One region of the Acidovorax sp. GW458-11-26-14-TSB4 genome, then DNA from elsewhere that is predicted to be linked to it. Evidence: riboswitches for the same ligand, from Rfam matches in the RefSeq annotation. Region 1 holds a riboswitch; the other holds the start of a gene.
The links. Region 1 has a riboswitch for thiamine pyrophosphate ahead of thiC (phosphomethylpyrimidine synthase ThiC). Riboswitches for the same ligand answer to the same signal wherever they lie in the genome.
Positions count from the first base shown of each region.

Region 1 (5,847 bases):
CGGAGAGATCGGACAGCAGCTTGTCCGTGGCCTCCATGTGCTTCTTCAAGCGGTCGGCATAGGCGCCGCCCACGGCACCGTCGATCTGCGCGCGCTCGATCTGCTCGAACACGGGAGAGATGCCGGCTTCATACTCCTTGACCTCGGCCAGGGACTTGTCGATGGCCTCGACAAACGCCGCGTCGCCCGATTGCACCTGGCGCACATCGGCCATGCCCTTGTTCAAGGCAGTGAGCGATTTTTTCCAGCTCTCGCGCAGGGCCGCCACTTCGACGGAGTTGTTGAAGCTGATGATGATGTCCTTTTCGATGCGGCGCAGGTCACCCAAGGTGGTGCGCAACTCGGCCACATCGGTCAAAGTCTGCACCCGCTGGGAGAACAGCTGGTCCAGGGTGCTTCGGGTGCGCTCCAGCGCGAGGTAACCCATGGCACCGATCACGACGAGCAGAACCAGGGAGAAAATCGTGCCGAAGTACAGTCGCGCACGGATCGAAAGACGGCTGAGCAGGTTCATCGCTCTTCCTTACATTTTTTGACAACTACAGCATAGCAACTTTGGTGCCACAGAACCATAGGTACCTGTGGAGCGTGTGTGGGCGCGACTGTATTCGCCCGCACACGCTCTGCCGCAGAGGGTATGTACCGCCTCCAGGGTGGCTAGTAGCCATTCTATGGATGCAGTAGCGTCACTTATTTGACAGGGGTGAGCGGCACGTAGAGCTGCCCGCCGGTGCGCTGGAATTCCGCCGCCTTGTCCTGCATGCCGGTGGACAGCGCCTGCCCTTCCGCCAGCCCCTTGTGGGCCGCGAAGTCGCGCACTTCCTGGGTGATCTTCATGGAGCAGAACTTGGGCCCACACATGGAGCAGAAGTGCGCCACCTTGGCGCTGTCCTTGGGCAGGGTTTCGTCGTGGTATTCCTGGGCCGTCTCGGGGTCCAGGCCCAGGTTGAACTGGTCCTGCCAGCGGAAGTCGAAACGCGCCTGGCTCAGCGCGTCGTCGCGCGTGCGCGCACCCGGGTGGCCCTTGGCCACGTCGGCGGCATGCGCGGCGATCTTGTAGGCAATGATGCCCTGCTTGACGTCGTCGCGGTCAGGCAGGCCCAGGTGCTCCTTGGGCGTCACGTAGCACAGCATGGCCGTGCCCATCCAGCCGATCATGGCCGCCCCGATGGCCGAGGCGATGTGGTCGTACCCCGGCGCGATGTCGATGGTCAGCGGCCCCAGGGTGTAGAACGGCGCCTCGTGGCAGGTCTTTAGCTGCTCGGTCATGTTGGCCTGGATCATGTGCATGGGCACATGCCCGGGGCCTTCGATCATGGTCTGCACATCGTGCTTCCAGGCCACCTGGGTCAGCTCTCCCAGGGTGTGCAGTTCGGCGAACTGGGCTTCGTCGTTGGCATCCGAGGCACAGCCCGGGCGCAGGCCGTCGCCCAGGCTGAAGGACACGTCGTAGGCCTTCATGATGTCGCAGATGTCCTCGAAGTGCTCGTACAGGAAGCTTTCGCGGTGGTGCGCCATGCACCACTTGGCCATGATGGAGCCGCCGCGCGAGACGATGCCCGTTCGCCGCGCCGCAGTGAGGTGGATGTAGGCCAGGCGCACGCCAGCGTGGATGGTGAAATAGTCCACGCCCTGCTCGGCCTGCTCGACCAGCGTGTCGCGGAAGATCGCCCAGGTGAGGTCCTCGGCAACGCCGCCCACTTTCTCCAGCGCCTGGTAGATGGGCACGGTGCCGATGGGCACGGGGCTGTTGCGCACGATCCAGTCGCGCGTGGTGTGGATGTTCTTGCCGGTGGACAGGTCCATCACGTTGTCGGCCCCCCAGCGGATGGCCCAGACCAGCTTTTCAACCTCTTCCTCGATGCTGGAGGTGACGGCCGAATTGCCGATATTGGCGTTGATCTTCACGAGGAAGTTGCGCCCGATGGCCATGGGCTCCACCTCGGGATGGTTGATGTTGGCCGGGATGATGGCGCGCCCGCGCGCCACCTCGTCGCGCACGAACTCGGGCGTGATGACCCGCGGAATGCTGGCGCCCATGGGGTTGCCGGCCAGGCGGCGCTCGCGCCCCGCATCGGCCTGGTACTGCGCCATCCATTCGCGCTTGCCGTTCTCGCGCAGGGCCACGTACTCCATCTCGGGCGTGATGATGCCTTTCCTGGCGTAGTGCATCTGTGTCACGTTGCCGCCGCTGCGCGCGCGCAAGGGCTGGCGCTGCAGGGCTGCGGCCTCGGCGCGCAACTGGGCCAGGCGCACGGCGTCCCCGCTTTTCTGGCCATCGTCCAGCGCCAGGGGCGCACGGCCCTCGTAGGCTTCGGTATCCCCCCGTGCCGCGATCCAGCCGCCGCGCACGCTGGCCAGTCCGCGCCGCACGTCGATGGCAGCGTCCGGGTCGGTATAGGGGCCGGAGGTGTCGTAGACGCTGACCTGCTCGCCGTTGGTCAGCGCGATGTCGCGCACAGGCACGCGCAGTTCGGGGTACCGTTGGCCGGGCAGGTAAGCCTTGCGCGAGGCCGGAAAAGGCTCGCGGGTGGCGGCCAGCAGCTCGGCGAATTCTTCGCGGTCAAGGGGGTCGGGTGCATTCATGGGGCAGGTCTCCAGGTTCCGGTGGCAAAGGGATTTGCTCCGGAATGGACCTGGCGCCCCGCGCACGCACCAAGGCTGGCGCATGGACGGCATGCTCCGCATGGGCAAGCCCAAAAAGGCGTGCGCGCGCAGGCATGAAGGTCGGCTCTTCTTCCGCCGGTATGAACCGGATCAAGTTCGTCGGGTTCGCAGGCCGCCTGACGAATCCATCGTCAGGCCCTTTGCATCTCAGCGCTTTCGCACACCCCGGAGCAGGCGCCAGTATAGCCATGCCGGCTGGAGAAACCCTACAACCGTCCGATCAGCACCACTGCAAAGAAAAACACGGCAGCGATGACCGTCCACTTGAGCACCACCAGGCCCCAGCGCTTGTAGTGCGGCTGGCCCGTGCCCGCATAGAAGGCGAAGGACACGGCGGCTGCCAGCAGCAGCGCCATGACCACCCAGCGAAAGAGCAGCATGGGGTGGTGCGCCGCCCTACCAGGCGCGCGCAGGCTGGACAAAGCCCTGCGGAGCCTGGCGTTCGTCCTGGAAGGTGACCTCTTCCCAGGCGTCGGGCTGGGACAGCAGCTCGCGCAGCAGCAGGTTGTTCATCGCATGGCCCGAGCGGAAGGCGCTGTACGCGGCCAGCAGTGGCCGGCCGATGATGTACAGGTCGCCCATGGCGTCGAGGATCTTGTGCTTGACGAATTCGTCGTCGTAGCGCAATCCGTCGCTGTTGAGCACCTTGTAGTCGTCCATCACGATGGCGTTGTCCAGCCCGCCGCCCAGGGCCAGGCCGTTGGAGCGCATCATCTCCACGTCGCGCGTGAAGCCGAAGGTGCGCGCGCGGGCGATGTCGCGGCTGTAGTTGCCCGAGCCCAGGTCGAACTCCACGCGCTGGCCGGTGGAATCCACCGCCGGGTGGTCGAAATCGATCTCGAAGCTCAGCTTGTAGCCATGGTAGGGGACGAGGCGCGCCCACTTGGCCTGGGCACCGCTGCCCTCGCGAACTTCCACGGGCCGCTTGACGCGGATGAAGCGTTTAGGCGCGTTCTGCAGCTCGATGCCCGCGCTCTGCAGCAGGAACACGAAGGACGAGGACGAACCGTCGAGGATGGGAACCTCTTCGGCCGTGATGTCCACGTACAGGTTGTCGAGCCCCAGGCCGGCGCAGGCCGACATCAGATGCTCCACGGTATGCACCTTGGCGCTGCCGACCCCGATGGTCGAGGCCAGCCGCGTGTCGGTCACCGCATCGGCCCGGATCGGAATGTCCACCGGCTGCGGCAGGTCCACCCGGCGGAACACGATGCCGGTGTCGGGCTGGGCTGGCCGCAGGGTCAGCTCGACCCGCTGGCCACTGTGCAGCCCCACGCCGACGGCGCGGGTCAAGGTCTTGAGGGTGCGTTGCTGGAGCATTCCCACATTGTAAAAGGGCGCGCCCGTCCCTGCTCGCAGCAAGACCATCCAGCCGCCCGGACCCTGTTCATGCTCAAGGCACACGCCAAAGCTTGCCGCAAAGCCCCCGGTAGACATAGGCGCCCGAGGGCGCCTGCGGGCTGGCGTCCTTGCGCTCCAGGCTGACGGCCAGCTCCACCGCCTTGGCGAACACGGTTTCGGCCGGTGCGCCCAGTTGCAGGTGCACGAAGGGCCCCTGCGGCAGCGGTGCCACCGGGCTGGCCTGGCCCGACGCATCCAGCGACCACAGGTACAGCACCTGGTCAGCAGGGACCGGGACTGCCGCCACGCGCTTGATGTCCACCGTGCGGCCCTGCCGCAGGCTGGAAACCACCAGGCCGGGCCGCCCATCGGCCAGGCCCAGCACGCCCACATAGCTTTCTGGCAACTGGGTGGATGCCGGCGTGTCCGGCCCGCCATGCTGCGCCTGCCAGAGCGATGGCAGCATCACCCCGACCAGAAGGCCGAGCGCCAGGGCACCCGCAGGGGCCGGTTGCAGCAGCCGCCTCCACCACGCCATCGGCGCAGCCGGCGCCTGCAGCCCCAGGCGCTGCTCGATGGCGCGCCAGGTGCCGGGCGCGGGCGTCTGGGGTGGCAGGGCCAGCAGCACGGGCGCCATGCGCTCGTTCCAGCGCGCCACGGCCTCGGCCAGGTCGGGGCGGCGTGCGAGCAGCTTTTCGAAGCGCCGGCGGGCACCGCCCTGCAAGGTGCCCAGCGCGTATTCGCCGGCCAACAGGTCCACCAGCCGGGGATGGTGGTGCCACATCATGTGCACGACTCCATGCAATCGCGCAGGCGTGCCAGGCTGCGGCGCATCCAGGCCTTGACCGTGCCCAGGGGCCGGGCCAGGCGCTGGGCCAGCTCGGCATGGGTGAGCCCCTCGTAGTAGGCCAGCAGCACGGCGCTGCGCGGCTCGCTGTCGATCTCGCCGATGCAGCGGCCCAGACGCGACCCATCTTCTTCGGCCAGCAATTGCTCCAGCGGCGAAGCGCCCTCGGCGGCGGCATCATGCACCTGCTCCTGGCCATCGGCATCGCGCCAGTGCAGAGAGGTCTCGGGGCGGCGCTTGCGCAAAGTGTCGATGGCGCGGTTGCGCGTGACCACGCACAGCCATGCCAGGCTCAGGCTCTGGCCTGGCGCGCCGGTCTGCGGGCGGTTCCACAGGTGCACGAACACCTCCTGCAGCACGTCCTCGGCCAGCGCGCGGTCCTGCACCACGCGCACGGCCACCGCCAGCAGCCGGCTGGCCACCAGCTGGTACAGGCGCTGCAGGGCCGAGGCGTCGCGCAAGACCACGCGCGACAGGAGCTGCGCCACCGCCTTCGGCAGCTCGTCGGAGGGCATGGCCGCCGCGCTCATTTCGGCACCGCGAAAAGCTGCACCGGCATGCCCGAGGCCTGGGTGAAGCCGGCCCGGATCTCCTCGAAGGTTCCGACGCGGATGTCCTCGAAATCGCCCCAGCGCAGCGGTGGCGGCAGGTCGCCATAGACCTCGATGGGCGCATGCAGGCAGGCGAACTCGGCCGCCGGGTTGAGCACGAAGCGCCCGTTGCCCGGCAGGCTGCGGGCCTGCCCCGGCACCATGCGCGGGTCGCGCTCGAAGCGGTTGGGGAAGATGCGCTGGATGCGCCGCGTCGCCGGGTCCTGCGAGTAGCAGTACACATAGCCGGGCCGCTGCACCGCGAGGTCCAGGCGGGCGCTGCCCCGCTCTGGCGCAGCCAGCGCCACGGCCAGCGCAGGGATGTCGGGCGCGGGCGGCGGCGCAGCCGCAGCCGCAGCGGCGGCCGCGGCGGGGTCGGTGCCGGCAGGTGCGGCCGCCGCC
Region 1 covers NZ_JBWKYR010000001.1:1,299,222-1,305,068, reverse strand. The annotation lists gene AC07X5_RS06200 (methyl-accepting chemotaxis protein) at 1-514, opposite strand, end outside; gene thiC (phosphomethylpyrimidine synthase ThiC) at 691-2,586, opposite strand; TPP riboswitch at 2,718-2,845, opposite strand; gene AC07X5_RS06190 (hypothetical protein) at 2,874-3,047, opposite strand; gene lpxC (UDP-3-O-acyl-N-acetylglucosamine deacetylase) at 3,064-3,987, opposite strand; gene AC07X5_RS06180 (anti-sigma factor) at 4,061-4,795, opposite strand; gene AC07X5_RS06175 (sigma-70 family RNA polymerase sigma factor) at 4,792-5,370, opposite strand; gene AC07X5_RS06170 (DUF4384 domain-containing protein) at 5,382-5,847, opposite strand, start outside.

Region 2 (5,847 bases), on a different contig from region 1:
GGCCCATGCGCACCACGCCCGGCTCGGTCACGGCCGACTCGGCCAGGGGCGCCAGCATGGCGGCGGCCACGGTGGCGGCCGATTGCTCGGCGGCCGGGCCGGCTGCGTCGTAGATGTCCACGCTGTGGCCCTGGCGTGCCAGTTCCACGGCCAGCAGTCGGCCCATGAGGCCGGCGCCCAGGATGGCAAACGACGAGGAGGAAGAAGGAGTCATGCGTCCAGCTGTACTGCAGGTGGACAAAACGGGATGGCTGCTGCTGCTTGCCGTCGCTGTGGAAACTCCCCACGCCAGCATGATCTGGATCGGGTAGCGGGGCTGTGCAGCCCCAGGGTATTTTCTCAGTCGCGCGCCGCTTGGGCGGGACACCCCTGTTTCGTCCGTGAACCGCAATTACAGCACATCGGCCTTCGCCTGCCCTGACCCAGGTCATGAAGATGATCCTCGATCCGATGGTTGACCGCTTATTTATTCTCGGTCGCCGCATGACCGAAAGCGGCTTTGCCTGCTCTCCGATCCCCGAGCGTGGTGACGCCGCTAAGCACCCGATGGCACCGTGCTCGCCACGCCATGCCGCTTTCCTCCTCCTTGCGCACAGCGGTGCACTGCGTCCTCGCGCCTTGCCTGGCGCGCCGATCACGGCACCTTCGGGCGCTTTCAACCGTCGGATCAAGGATAATTTCCGCCCTATGACTTCTGCCTCCACCCAAGGGCTTTCCACCGCCCCGCGTTACGCACGCGTGCTCTCGATCGCCGGCTCCGACAGCGGGGGCGGCGCGGGCATCCAGGCCGACCTCAAGACCTTTGCCGCGCTGGGCTGCTACGGCATGACCGCCATCACCGCCATCACGGCGCAGAACACGCGCGGCGTGATGGGCATCCACGGCATCCCGCCCGAGATGCTCAAGGCCCAGATCGACGCCGTGGTGCAGGACATCGGGGTGGACGCCGTGAAGATCGGCATGCTGCACTCGCCCGAGGTGGTGCGCGTGGTGGCCAACGCCATTCGCGAATACCGCCTGCCCCATGTGGTGCTCGACCCGGTGATGGTCGCCACCAGCGGCGACCGCCTGATCGCGCAGGAGACCGTGGGCGTGCTGGTGCAGGAACTGTTTCCGCTGGCGGAGGTGATCACGCCCAATCTCGACGAAGCGGGCTGGCTGCTGGGCCGCACGCTGGCGGGCCTCGACGACCTGGAGCAGGCCTCGCAGGATCTGCTGGGCCTGGGTGCGCGCGCGGCTCTGCTCAAGGGTGGCCACCTGCCCGGCGACTGGGTGGTGGATGTGCTGGCCACCGCGTCTGGCCAGGCCGGCCACCGCCTGCAGTCGGCCCGCATCGCCACGCACAATGGCCATGGCACGGGCTGCACGCTGTCGTCCGCCATCGCCGCGCACCTGGCCCTGGGGCTGCCGCTGCAGCAGGCAGTGGAAGGCGCCCGCGCCTACATCCTGGGCGCGATTGCCGCGGGGGCTCAGGTGGTCACCGGTGGCGGCCATGGCCCGCTGAACCATGGCTATGCGCCGGTGGCGCAGCGGGTGTTCTGATCAGAATTTGGGCCGTGTGGCCCAGGCCAGAACGAAGCTGAATACCAGCGCTGGAAGGGCGGAGCCCGCGCCCGGCAGCACCCGCGGCGCGACGTGGTACACCGCGATGCCCACGAGCCAGATAGCCACGGGCAGCCAGTTGACCTGGGGGGCGCGCTGCAGCAGTGCTGGGGCATTGGTTCCAAAGGCCAGGCGGCCGAGGATCACGCCGAACAGGGGCACGAACACCGAGCTGAGCAGCAGCAGGAAGGGCTCCAGGCTGTGCATGGGCAGCACCAGCGCCAGCGCGGTGCAGCCTGCGGCCATCACCATGCCCCAGCGGCGCACGCCCCAGCGCGGCAGCAGGCTGTGAGCCGACACGGCGCCCGAATAGGCATCGCCGTAGGCGTTGTCCACCTCGTCGATCAGGATCAGCGACAGCGCGATCAGCCCGCCCTGGGCCAGCAGCAGGGCCTGCACCAGGTCCTTGCTCGGCAAGGTCAGGGCCACGAGCACGCCGAGCGTGTAGCACCACATGTTGGCCAGCGCATAGCCCAGCCAGGTGCCGCGCAGCGCGGCCCCACCATTGCGGCCGTGGCGGGCATAGTCGGCGACCAGCGGCAGCCACGAGATCGGCATGGCGATCACCAGGTCCAGCGCGGGCAGCACACCCATGCCGCCGGCACCAGGGCGGTTCCACAACTGCTCGAAGCCCTGGGCATGGGCCAGCGACAGGAACTGCCAGCTCAGCCACAGCAGCGACAGCACCACCAACGGCAGCGCCACGCGCGCGATCAGCTTGCGCACCAGCTGCACCATCGATGCACTGATCAGCAGCACCACCACGCTGCCCCACAGCAGCGTGGCCAGCACCGGCCACTGGCTGCCCGCCATGCTGCCCGACTGGCGGCCTATGGCGACCGTGGCCTCGCTCATCACCACCAGCTCGAACGTGCCCCAGCCCACGAGCTGCACGATGTTCAGGATGATGGGCAGGCTGGCAAAGGTGCGGCCATAGACCGCGTGCATCAGCCCGGCACTGGCCAGCCCGCTGTCGCAGCCGAGCTTGGCCACCCAGCCCAGCAGGCCGGCACCCACGATGGAGCCGGCGACGATGGCGATCAGCGCTTCTTTGGTGCCCAGGGCGGGCATGAGGTAGCTGCCCACCTGCATGACCAGCAGGCCCACGCCCAGGCTGAACCAGAGCGAGGCATGGTCATGCCATTGGAAGACGCGGTGCTCGGGGCTGACCGGGGCCAGTGCCTCGTTGGCAGGGGCGGCGGAAGTGGAAACGTGGGCTGACATGGCGGTTGGGCTCTCCGTTCAAAAAACGACAGAGCAGGGTCAGCAGCGTATCGGCTGGCCCCCAACGCGCAGGCCTCTCACATGGGCATGAGGGCAGGGCGCCAGGTGTGGCATATGCAAACTGCTTCCCTGCGCGAGGATGATCTCAATCAGGTTCAAAGGGACTCTCTCAGTCGGCCCTGCTTGCGCAGGCCGACACCCCTAGCGAATCACAATTCTATCGCTGGACTCCACCCGGAAGTAAAACGGCCCGCACGATGCGGGCCGCGAGGCGTAAGCAGTCCAACAAGGATGGCGGAATGCATCCGGGACGCGGTTACGTGGGTGGGGCATTCAGAATGATGCGATTCTGGGCAATGTCTTTTTCAATCTGATCGATGCGGGCATTGATGTCTATTAAATCCCGTTCGATATCGTCTGGTGGAGGGATCTTGAACGACTGATAGACCGCTATAGGACCGGCTGTGACTGCAAGCGCCCAGAAGAAATAATGGCCACCGTGGAGCTTTTCGCCGAACGCGAGGACAAGGAAGATGGGAAACAGGAAGATGCCAGCTACAAGGGAGAGAAAAAAAACCACGGTGCGATAGGCGCGGGCTTTCCCCGGCTTCTCGTCCGCTGAGTGGATCAACGCTGCCTTGTTCTCTTGGGCATCGGCGAGTTCCCGGTCCAGGCGCACCAGTGCCAGTTCTGCCGCTGTGCGGTCCGTGCCCTTCTGCACAGCCCGGATGGCTGTCTCCACCTTCCTCAGCCAGACGATGCCGCCAGAACGCTCCACGATCTGCTCGGTACCGCAGTAGCTGCATGCAAAGCGCTTCAGATTCTCTCCAATCTCAAGTGGTGCCGAGCAATTGGCGCAAGAAAGTTTCAGTAACGGCACTGGGGTCCTCGGGTTGATGAAGCAAATTTACCATTGGTGACCCCTCGCAAACGGCGAGGGTGGGCCAGTTGCATGACATTGGAAGGTCTCCGTTCTGTCACATGCCCTCCCTAGACTACCCGGCTTCACTCACGGGGAGAAAACCACAATGACAGTTCTTCGCAGCATCTGGACGCTGGGCGCGGTATGCGCCGCCACCGCACTGCTCGCCGCCTGTGGCGGCAGCGATGACAACAACAACGGCGAGCGCAGCGTCGGCTCGCTGCGCCTCATCGGCCAGCAGATCCTGCCGCGCCGCATGGAGTACCAGGGCACGGTGGTCGGCGGCATCTCGGGCATCGACTACGACGACAAGAGCAACCAGTTCATCCTGCTGTCGGACGACCGCACGACGACCGATTCGGCCAATGCGCCGCGCATGTACACCGTGCGCCTGAACTATGACACCAGCAGTTTCAGCGGCGTGCAGTTCCTGTCGACCTTCAGCATGAAGCAACCAGGCGGCGCGGTGTACCCCAAGGTGCCCGATCCGCTGGTGGCCGACCCCGAATCGGTGCGCATCGACCGCGCCACGGGCAACTACGTCTGGGTCAGCGAGGGCGACCGCACGCTGGCCTCGGGCACGAGCGCTGCGCGCATCATCGACCCGTTCATCCGCGAGGTGCGCCCCGACGGCACGCATGTGCGCGAGTACCAGATCCCCGCGATGTTCCGCATGTCGGCTGACAATACGGGTCCGCGTGGCAACCTGGCCTTCGAAGGCATCGCCTTCACGCCCGACAACAACCGCGCCGCCGTGCTGATGGAAGGCGCACTGCTGCAGGATGGCCCGGCATCGACCACCACGGCTGGCAGCGTCTCACGCATCACCATGTTCGACCGCAGCACCGGCGCCGCCGTGGCGCAGTATGCCTACCCCGTGGACAAGGTGCAGGCCGTGCCCGTGCCGGCAGACCAGTTTACGGTCAGCGGCGCCACCGAGATCCTGGCCCTGAGTTCCACGCGCTTTCTGGTGCTGGAGCGCAGCTTCTCGGTCGGTGTGGTGGGCAACCAAGCGCGCCTGTACGAGATCAATACCGCCAACGCCACCAATGTGCTGACCACGAATGCGCTGGCCGGCGCTGCCTACACGCCGGTGACCAAGCGCCTGGTGCTGGACTTTGAAACCCTGAAGGGCCAGTTGGGCGGCATTGCCAATCTGGAAGGCATCACCTTTGGCCCCAAGCTTGCCAACGGGCGCGACTCGCTCGTGGTGGTGGCCGACGACAACTTCCCCACGGCCGATTCGGGCACCGATCGCAACCAGTACCTGGTATTTGAAGTGCTTCCTTGATCCCGGTCAAAGCCGATTGCGATGTGAACGCATGGCGGGCCCGGAAGGCCCGCCATGCTGCCTATAATTGGCCACCATGTTCCGGAGCCTTGTCGCCGTCTTCCTCCTGCACTTTCTGCTGTGCGTGGGGATTTCCGTCGTCGGTTCCAGCAAACCCCTGCCGTCGTTCGAGCCGCAGAAGGACCTCGCGGCACTGAGCCAGTCCGCACCGGGGCACGACGCCCCCGGCGCCAATTCCGACGCCGACGACCATGCCCTGCTCGATGACCGGCAGGACTTTCCAGACCTGCTCCAGCCCAGGACGCTGGCCGATGCCGCAGCCGCGGCGACCGAAAGCCTGATCTCGCTCGCCCTGGTGCGCACGCCTTCCGTGGCCGTTGCGCCACCGCACAAGCCGCCAAGGGCTCCAGGCATCCTCGCCTGAGGATCGCTCATCCAGCCTACGGCCGGCTCCTCCTTCGGTGCATCCGAAGTGGTTTTTTCACTGCTTTGCCCCCTGGGCAGCCCCAAGCCGCGCGCACCTGGCTGTTGCGCAATCCCTTTGCCTTGAATCAAACGCCGCTGGCCCCTTGGCGCTGCCCGCACCGGAGCGCCATGGCCTATGGCCCCTGAAATCCACCATGGAAATCGCCCATACCCCCTGTCCAGGGCTTGACCTGTCCGGGACGCCATCGTGACCGAGTTCTCCTGGCTGATTGCTCCGAGGACGCGCGCAGTCTGGCCGCGCTGGCGGTTCGCCTTCGCAGCGGCTGCCATTGCCCTGGGTGCCGCCTGCATGGACGGCTACCCCAAGCAGGACGCACCGGTG
Region 2 covers NZ_JBWKYR010000006.1:341,875-347,721, forward strand. The annotation lists gene thiO (glycine oxidase ThiO) at 1-214, opposite strand, end outside; gene thiD (bifunctional hydroxymethylpyrimidine kinase/phosphomethylpyrimidine kinase) at 688-1,542, shown strand; gene AC07X5_RS15880 (purine-cytosine permease family protein) at 1,543-2,826, opposite strand; TPP riboswitch at 2,936-3,039, opposite strand; gene AC07X5_RS15885 (TFIIB-type zinc ribbon-containing protein) at 3,143-3,706, opposite strand; gene AC07X5_RS15890 (esterase-like activity of phytase family protein) at 3,855-5,039, shown strand; gene AC07X5_RS15895 (hypothetical protein) at 5,116-5,463, shown strand; gene AC07X5_RS15900 (hypothetical protein) at 5,713-5,847, shown strand, end outside.
Region 2: linked by a shared signal. The riboswitch ahead of AC07X5_RS15880 (purine-cytosine permease family protein) and the one ahead of thiC (phosphomethylpyrimidine synthase ThiC) in region 1 are both predicted to bind thiamine pyrophosphate.